Regions from separate parts of the Streptomyces sp. NPDC058195 genome, predicted to be linked through region 3. Evidence: riboswitches for the same ligand, from Rfam matches in the RefSeq annotation. Region 3 holds a riboswitch; each other region holds the start of a gene.
What was found. A riboswitch is a leader RNA that binds a small molecule or an ion and turns the genes downstream of it on or off. The one in region 3 is predicted to bind cyclic di-AMP.

Region 1 (2,192 bases), on a different contig from region 3:
GTGGTGTGGCACCCCCACAGCGGGCAGCATCAGGGGCAATCCGGCGCCAAGCGCGGCCCGGCCCGGCCCGATCGGTGGACCGGCCCGGGAGGGAAGGACGGCACGCTGTGGCAGATCATCAGAGGGCATGCGTCACCCTGCCGAGCGATCCGGTCTCGGTTCCGGCGGCGCGCAGATACGTGGTCGGGGTGCTCGGCGGATGGGGTCTGGCCGACGACGCCGATTTCGTCGACGGCGTCCGGCTCATCGTCTCCGAACTGGCGACCAACGTCGTGCAGCACACCTTCGGGCAGTCGCCCACCTTCACCGTGGACCTCCGGCTGGACCAGGAGGAGAGGTTCCGCCTGGGGGTGACGGACAGTCATCCGCAGTGGCCCAGGCGACCGCCCGCCGCGGTGCGGCAGGACAACGGACGTGGCATGGGGATCATCCGCTGTCTGGCGCAGCAGCGCGGCGGGCGGCTGACCGTCACCCCCACCTCCGACGGCGGCAAGACGGTGTGGGTCGTGCTGCCGTGGCGGGTGCCCGTGCGGAGCCGGGCGGGGGCTTCGGGGACCGGCCGGGCTCAGCCGACCCGGCCGTAGTAGACGCTCTTGGTCCAGATCTTCTCCAGCCGGACCACCGCGCCGCTCCTGGGCGAGTGCCAGATCCTGCCCGCTCCGGCGTAGATCCCGACGTGGTAGACGCTGCGGCCGTAGTGGAAGAAGACCAGGTCGCCGCGTTGCCGGCGTGAGGCCGAGACGTGCCGGGTCCGGTTGTACTGCTGCTGTGCGGTGCGGGGGAGCTTCTTGCCGGCCTTCTTGAACGCGTAGAGGGTCAGGCCCGAGCAGTCGAAGCGGTGGGGACCGGCGGCGCCCCAGCGGTACGGCGCCCCCTTCTTCGATGCCGCGATGCCGAGCGCCTTCGTCGATACGGTCGCGGCCTGGGCGTCCGCCTGGACACCCGGGGCGAACATGGTGCCGCCGACGGCGGCGAGAGTGAGAACCGAGGCCGTTCCGGCCCGGACGAACAGAGACGGGACATGAACCTGCGCAGACATGCGCAACCCTTCGTCAGCCGCCTGTGAAGGATGACCTGTCGGGTTCGGGCCGGCGAAGTCGCCCGGCCGCGTGGTGCGGCTTCACCCCGAGGGTCGTCCGGTGTGTCCGGGCCGACCCGTTGTGCCTGGGTCCTCCACTCCTGCCGATCCACTCTCGTCGACCAGGCATCCGGACGGCGGCAGGACTCGGCGTCCGCCCGGACCGCCCCGCCGCGGTGGCGGGGGCTTGTCGTCCCAGGGATCTTGACCCACGGATCATCGGATTTCCGAGCCGAAAATGGGATATGTGAGGCTCCTCACGACTGATCCATTCAGGTGGACATGGTGCGCTCCGGGCTGCTGACGGAGCTTCGGGCCCACGCCGTACCAGCGACGGAAGCGTAGATTCCGGTCACTGTCCCTGTGAAACGCGCAAGTTGAGCGGTCTCGCGTGCGAGGGACTTCCTACGCCGAACGAGCGAGGAAATCCGATCACCGTGTCGGGTGTGTCGGCCACGGCGGCGGGGTGAGGGCCGTGGGCGGTGCGGCCGCCCGCCTCGCCCACGGCGGAGCGCACGCTCCGGTCACATCGTGGGAGCCGGGGGTACGGTGACGCGCCCGGCGCGCCGCTCACCGTCCAGCACGCGCAGCGCCCGTGCGAGCGTCGCGGTGTGGATGTGTGCCTCCCCCCGTTCGTGCATCAGCGCCAGCGCTTCCCGCAGCGCCACCGCGTGCGAGGCCAGTGCCTGAGCGGCGCGCAGCGCGCCGTAGGTGTCGGTGCCCCGGGCCGGGTTGATCCGGCCGAGCTGGTCGACGACGTCGAGGTAGCGGTCGATGAACTCTCCCTCGGCGCGGGTCAGCGCGGGAAGCGGCGGGAGTTCGGGCGGTCGCATCGTGCGTTCACCGCGCGGCGTGCGGTGGGCGGGAGGCGTTCCGGTTCTCCAGGACGTGATCCACCAGGCCGTACGCCCGTGCTCCCGCCGCGTCGAGGATCAGGTCGCGCTCGATGTCCGCGGCGATCCGTCCGGTGTCGCGGCCGGTGTGCCGCGCCAGCAGTTCGATCAGCAGCGTGTGGAGCCGTTCCATCTCCCGGGCCTCGACGGCCAGGTCGGACGGCTGGCCCCGTACCGGTTCGGGGAGTTCGGGCTGGCGCACGAGCACCCGGGCGCCGGGC
Region 2 (2,192 bases), on a different contig from region 3:
ACGCCTTCCCGCTCCACCGAGCGGAGGGAGGCCGGAAAGGAGGGCGCCCCGGTCCGGTGCGCACGGGGGGATGCGCGCCGGACCGGGGCGGCCGGGGAGGAGAGAGTCCCTGTTACTTCGTCAGGTGCAGCTGCTGACCCGGGTAGATCAGGTCGGCGTCCTTGACGATGTCCTCGTTCAGCTCGAACAGCCGCTGCCAGCCGCCCTTGACGCCGTTCTCGGCGGCGATCTTGCTCAGCGAGTCGCCGGTGACGACCTTGTACTCGCCGTCACCCCTCTTGACCTTCTCGCCGGTCGGGGTGGTGACGGTCTTCTTCGACTCGGCACGCGGGGCCTCGGTGCGGTCCGAGCGGGAGGCGGCGGGGGCCTCGGTGCGCTCGGCCGGCTTCGGCTGCGCCTGCTTCTTCGGGGCGGCGCTCTGCTGCTCGGAGGCGCCGGAACCGGCGGTCGAGCCGGAGGAGGAGTTCGAGGACGAACCGGTGTCGACACCCGGGTCGACACCGTCGTTGGTCAGGCCGCCGGCACCGGCACAGCCCCAGGCACCGGGGCCCTGCATGTCGAGGAGGCGCTCGGCGGTGGCGATCTGCTGGGCCTTGGTGGCCAGGTCGGCGCGCGAGGCGTACTGGAGGCCACCGGCGGCGGCCCAGCTGGACTGCGAGAACTGCAGGCCGCCGTAGTAGCCGTTGCCGGTGTTGATGGACCAGTTGCCACCGGACTCGCACTGGGCAACAGCGTCCCAGGTGGCGACGGAGGCGGCGGAGGCGCTGGTCGCGCCCATCAGCGGCACGGCGACGGCGGCACCGGCGACACCGGCGAGCGTGGCGATGCGGACGACCTTGGACGGGCGGCGGTGCTTGCCCTTGCTGGAAAGCAGCATGGAACTTCTCCTCACCGACGCCTACGAGGTGAGCTGTCGGGTTCGGGCCGAGTGAGTTGCCCGGTCGCACGTCCTAGCGCGCGACTTCACCCCAAGCCTGATCCGATACGTCGTCCCGACGTCCCGGACCCGGCGGCTTACCTGGGTCCCCCGCTCCTGCCTACGGCGCTGTACGCGTCTGTTTTCCCTTCGACCGACGGCAGGATTCGGCGTGACGGTCGACGGGGCCCGCGGTGCGAGCGATTCCGACCGTAAACATACGCAAGCCCTACATTCAAAGGTGGACACATCGGACAATCAGTCCGTACTTGCATCTGAAGAATTACTGTTTTCGCAGGTGAGGGCCACCAGGAAGGGCCACCGGAACGCGACACGCCGGAAGACGCAAAGAGACCCATGTCTCACTTACACATAAGCGGACATAGGCCCCTGAACTGCCCCGATTTTCGGGGCGCTTTTAGGCGATTACCGGACCGTCACCGGACCGCTCCTACTCGGCCTTGGCGTCGAGATCGAGGCTCTGGCCAGGCAGGATGAGGTCCGGATCGGAGCCGACGACGCTCCTGTTCGCCTCGTAGAGCGCGGACCACCCACCGGGAACCTTCTGTGCATCAGCAATCGTCCAGAGGTTGTCGCCGGGCCGGACGGTGTACGTGCCGTCGGTGACCTGATCGGCCGTATCGCGCGCGTCGCCACCGCCGCGCGAGGCGTGCCGGCCGGACTCGCGGTGACCGCCGTTCGCGCCACGGCCCTCCTCGGCGGCCGGGGTGCCGCGGTGCCGCCCGCCCGTACCGTCGGCCGAATCGGGCGAAGCGGAGGCGTCCCGGGGGGCGCGTGAGGGTGCGTCGGACGGCGCACCGGACGGGGTGGCCGAAGGCGAGGACTCCGCGTCCGGCGTGTCCGCCCCTTCGCCCTTCGCCTTCCCCGGGCGCTTGCCGCTGTTCCCGGACGAGCCGTCAGCACCGTCCACCGCGTCCACGCCCTCCCAGGCGCTTCGGGGCGGCGTGGCCCCGTCGGACGGGTCACCCTGCTCGTTCCCGGGCGGTGTCACCGTCCCGGCCGGGTCGCCGACGGGGGCGGTGCCGGGGTCGACGCCGGGCAGCGAGCCGCCCGGCGCCAGGCCGGAGATGACCGCACAGCTGGGCCAGGCCTTCGGCCCCCGGTCCCCCAGGACCTTCTCGGCCACCGCTATCTGCTGGGCCCGGCTGGCGAGGTCGGCGCGCTCCGCGTAGGCCTCACCGCCGTACGACTTCCAGGTCTCCGGCGAGAACTGGAGACCGCCGTAGAAGCCGTTGCCGAAGTCGGCGCTCCACGC
Region 3 (2,192 bases):
CGTCACGGATCGCCGTACTTACCGAATGCGCGGGAATGCGCATGCCCGAACCTCCGTCTCCATGCCCGCTAAAAGCGGCTGCCCGACGCCTGTTCCGTGACTCTATGGCAATGCGGCACCATTTCCGATGCCGGGTGGAAATTCATGAATACCTTCCGGCCGCGCGAAGGTCCGGCGCCGGGCGGTCGCCCGTACCGCACGGCGGGCACGCCGAAGGCCCCGGACGCGGAGCCCGGGGCCTTCGGCGGAAGCTGTGGCGGTGCGCCGGTCAGAGGGCGGCGCCATGGGCGCGCAGGTACGCGACCGGGTCCACGTCGGAGCCGTACGACGGCGTCGTCCGGGCCTCGAAGTGAAGGTGCGGCCCGGTGGAGTTCCCGGTCGAACCGGAGAGGCCGATCTGCTGGCCCGCGGCGACGCCCTGACCGACCGCGACACCGATCGAGGAGAGGTGGCCGTACTGCGTGTACGTGCCGTCCGCCATCCGGAGCACGATGTTGTTGCCGTACGCGCCGCCCCAGCCGGCCTCGACGACCGTACCGGCGCCGACGGCGACGACGGAGCTGCCGGACGCGGCGTGGAAGTCGACGCCCGAGTGACTGCCGGAGGACCAGAGCGAGCCGCCGGACTTGTAGCTGGTGGAGACGTACGAACCGGCGACCGGAAGGTGGAAGGCGCCCAGCGCGGTGCGCTCGGCGGACCGGGCGACACGGGTCGCCGTCCCGGCGCGGGACTCGGCCGCGCGCTCCGCAGCCGCCTTGGCCTCGGCCTTCTTCTTGGCCGCTGCCTTCTTCCGCGCCTCGGCCTTCGCCTTCGCCTTGGCCTCGGCCTCGGCCTTCGCCGCGGCGTCGGCCTGGTGCCGCTGCGCGTCGGCCTGGGCTCCGATCCGCTCGGCGAGGGTCTCGTCGATGGTGAGGACCTGGGTCAGGCCGGTGTCCTCGACGGCGGCGGACTCGGCGTCCGCGGCGACGGCCGGGGCGGCCAGACCGCCGATGACGCCGGTGGTGGCCAGGGCCGCGACGCCGACGGCCTTCGCGCCCTTGCGCTTCAGTCGGCCCGGGGCACGATGCTTCCCGGTGGCACGGGTGAACGCCATGGAGTGGCTGATCCTTTCCTTCCTTCTCGCCTACCGGGTTAGCTGACGGGTTCGGAGCAGGAAGGTCTCCTACGGGCGCCCCGGCCCCTTGGGGCTCAGGCGTCCGATTCACCCCAGGGACTGCGTGGGTCCCCGGCTCCCCGGGCTCGCGCCGGACGGGGACTCGGCGATGACTGTCCGGTACGTCGCGGATGCGGCATACGAGTGGCGAACAGTCGTGCCGACGCTAAACGGGGCGACTTTCATCCGCCAAACGGACAGGGCGTTTTGTAGCGCATCCCACAGGGCAGACAGGCAACCCTTGCAACAGAACGGACAAAAGGGGCGACTCTCGCGAGATCTCGCTCGCGAGGGTCGCCCCTTTGCCCCACTGCGTACCGATCGGTGCGGCCAGAGGCCGACCGATGACCAGCCGGTCAGCCGGTGACCACCGTCACCTCTCCGATGCCCAGGGTCCGGACGGGCTCCTCGATCCGGGCCGCGTCGCCGACCAGGATCGTGACCAGCCGGTCGACCGGGAAGGCGTTGACGACCGCCGCGGTCGCCTCGACCGTGCCGGTCTCCGCGAGGCGGGCGTACAGCTGCGCCTGGTAGTCGTCCGGCAGATGCTGCTCGACCTGGTCGGCGAGGGTTCCCGCGACGGAGGCCGCCGTCTCGAACTTCAGGGGCGCCACGCCCACCAGGTTCTGCACCGCCGTCTCGCGCTCCTCGTCGGTGAGGCCCCCGGCCGCCAGCGTCCGCAGGACCGTCCACAGGTCCTTCAGCGCCGGTTCGGTGGACTCCGTGTCCACCGAACCGCTGATGGCCAGCATCGAGGCACCGGTGGCGCCCGAGGCGGAGCCCGGGGCCGTCGAGCGCAGCACCTGGGCGAAGGCCCGCACGCCGTACGTGTAGCCCTTCTCCTCGCGCAGCACCCGGTCGAGGCGGGAGGTGAGCGTGCCGCCCAGGCAGTAGGTGCCGAGCACCTGGGCCGGCCACACACGGTCGTGGCGGTCGGCGCCGACCCTGCCGATCAGCAGCTGGGTCTGGACCGCGCCGGGACGGTCGACGATCACCACGCGGCCGGTGTCGTCGGCGGTGATCGGAGGCACCGGGCGGG
Region 4 (2,192 bases), on a different contig from region 3:
CGGTTCGGTATCTGGGTCGAACCGGAAATGGTCAACCCTGACAGCGACCTCTACCGCGCGCACCCCGACTGGGTCCAGCACGTCCCCGGCCGGGCCCGGACGGAGTACCGCAACCAGCTGGTGCTCAATCTGGCCCGGCCCGATGTCCAGGAGTACCTCTGGGAGCGGCTGCACGCGCTGCTCTCCGGCACCCCCGTCGACTACGTGAAGTGGGACTTCAACCGCTGCTTCACCGACCCGGGCTGGCCCGGTGAGGAGTATCCCCAGAAGATCTGGACCGCCCATGTGGACGCCCTGTACGCGCTGATCGACCGGCTCAGGGCCGCCCACCCCGCCGTTGCCTTCGAGTCCTGCTCGGGCGGGGGCGGCCGGATCGACCTGGGCATCCTGTCCCGTACCGACCAGGTGTGGACCTCCGACAACACCGACCCGCTCGACCGGCTCGCCATCCAGGAGGGCTTCGGGCACCTCCACCCGGCCCGGGTGATGGCCGCCTGGGTCACCGACAGCCCGAACCGCCAGCTCAACGGCAGGGTCAGCTCGCTGCGATTCCGCTTCGTGAGCGCCATGGCCGGGGTGCTCGGCATCGGCGGGAACCTCACCGAATGGAGCGAGCAGGAGCTGACCGAGGCGCGCGGCTGGGTGGACCTCTACAAGGAGATCCGCCCCGTGGTGCAGCACGGGGCGCTGTACCGGCTGCGCGAGCCGCGCGGCGGACTCAGCGCGGTCCAGTACGTCCTCGGCGAGGAGGCCGTGGTCCTGATGTGGCTGGAGGCCCAGCGGTACGGGGAACGCCCCCCGGCCCTGCGGCTGCGCGGGCTCGACCCCGCGGCCGTGTACACCTGCCGGGAGACCGGGGCGGTCCACCACGGCTCGGTGCTGCTGCACCAGGGGCTGCACACCGGGCTCCGGGGCGATCTCGACGCGCGGGTGCTGCGCCTGCGACGGAGCTGAGCACCCGAGGTGTCCGTAATGCGCACTTTTTCCTAACATCGCCTGCTTGTAAGGGAGATGGCCGGCGTCCCGTGAGCGGGATCATATTCGTGACGGTGTGTGGCGGCGGCCCCGGCGGGCATTCCGTACCCGGTGCGGAATGACAAGATCCGTAATCCACGGAGGGTGACCGGAATTCCGCGCCGAATTCCCGGAACGGAATACCGGGGTGGAACCTGCCGCTTGTTCTCGCCGTCCCGGCTCGCTTACGGTCACCGTCATTCCGGACGGTCCGCCCAATCCTGCCGCCGACCGGAATTCACATCCACTTATCGCGTGGCAGGAGCGGGGGAACCAGGTAGGCCGCCGACCGGGGAAATCCGGCCGGCTAGGGGTGAAGTCGCACGTGGTGCGGCCGGGCATCTCCAGCCCGAACCCGACAGCTCACCTCGCAGGCGCCGGAGAGGACAGACGCCATGCCCAACACGGGTAAGCACCGCCGTACCAAGATCGGCCCCATCGCCCGCGGCATCGCCGCGGTCGGCACCGGTGGCGCCGTCATCGCACTGCCGCTGCTCGGCGCCACCGGCGCCCACGCCGCGGAGCAGTCGGCCCCGGCCGCCGCGCCGGAGCGGGCCGCCACCGCGCACACCGCGCCGAAGTCCGCCCCGAAGGCCGCGCCCGCCACGTACTCCGTCGTGTCCGGCGACTACCTGTCGAAGATCGCCGCCGAGCACCAGGTCAAGGGCGGCTGGCAGAAGCTGTACCAGGACAACCGCGAGGTCGTCGGCGAGAACCCGGGCCTGATCTTCCCCGGCATGAAGCTGACCCTCTCCGCGGCGACCGCGGCCAAGGCCGCACCCGCCGGCGCCGGCGCCGGTTCCGCCCTGCCGTCGAAGGCCCTCGCCCCGGCCGCCGAGAAGCCGGCTCCGGCCGAATCCGCCGCTGAGGAGGCCCCGGCCGCCGAGAGCACCGCTTCCGGCTACGCCCACCCGGTCCCCGGCAACCACACCACCAATTACCGGGCCTCCGGCTCCAACTGGTCCAGTGGCAGCCACACCGGTATCGACTTCCCCGTCGGCACCGGTACCGGCGTCAAGGCCATCACCTCCGGCACCGTCGTCGCCGCCGGCTGGGGCGGTGCCTACGGCAACCAGATCGTCGTCAAGCACGCCGACGGCCACTACTCGCAGTACGGCCACCTGTCCTCCCTGTCCGTCTCGGCGGGCCAGGCCGTGAGCGTCGGCCAGCAGGTCGGC

Region 1: linked by a shared signal. The riboswitch ahead of ACFVWY_RS11740 (C40 family peptidase) and the one ahead of ACFVWY_RS12805 (M23 family metallopeptidase) in region 3 are both predicted to bind cyclic di-AMP.
Region 2: linked by a shared signal. The riboswitch ahead of ACFVWY_RS31120 (transglycosylase family protein) and the one ahead of ACFVWY_RS12805 (M23 family metallopeptidase) in region 3 are both predicted to bind cyclic di-AMP.
Region 4: linked by a shared signal. The riboswitch ahead of ACFVWY_RS16500 (peptidoglycan DD-metalloendopeptidase family protein) and the one ahead of ACFVWY_RS12805 (M23 family metallopeptidase) in region 3 are both predicted to bind cyclic di-AMP.

What each region holds. Positions count from the first base shown of each region.
Region 1 is NZ_JBHVVM010000007.1:175,520-177,711, reverse strand. Features, by position in the region: gene ACFVWY_RS11745 (ATP-binding protein) at 108-584, shown strand; gene ACFVWY_RS11740 (C40 family peptidase) at 566-1,039, opposite strand; cyclic di-AMP (ydaO/yuaA leader) riboswitch at 1,043-1,241, opposite strand; gene ACFVWY_RS11735 (hypothetical protein) at 1,603-1,911, opposite strand; gene ACFVWY_RS11730 (ATP-dependent Clp protease proteolytic subunit) at 1,919-2,192, opposite strand, start outside.
Region 2 is NZ_JBHVVM010000034.1:55,069-57,260, forward strand. Features, by position in the region: gene ACFVWY_RS31120 (transglycosylase family protein) at 113-877, opposite strand; cyclic di-AMP (ydaO/yuaA leader) riboswitch at 881-1,055, opposite strand; gene ACFVWY_RS31125 (transglycosylase family protein) at 1,368-2,192, opposite strand, start outside.
Region 3 is NZ_JBHVVM010000008.1:108,469-110,660, reverse strand. Features, by position in the region: partial or broken gene ACFVWY_RS12810 (GntR family transcriptional regulator) at 1-43, opposite strand, end outside; gene ACFVWY_RS12805 (M23 family metallopeptidase) at 269-1,093, opposite strand; cyclic di-AMP (ydaO/yuaA leader) riboswitch at 1,107-1,272, opposite strand; gene ACFVWY_RS12800 (M16 family metallopeptidase) at 1,510-2,192, opposite strand, start outside.
Region 4 is NZ_JBHVVM010000011.1:162,647-164,838, forward strand. Features, by position in the region: gene ACFVWY_RS16495 (alpha-galactosidase) at 1-954, shown strand, start outside; cyclic di-AMP (ydaO/yuaA leader) riboswitch at 1,250-1,406, shown strand; gene ACFVWY_RS16500 (peptidoglycan DD-metalloendopeptidase family protein) at 1,410-2,192, shown strand, end outside.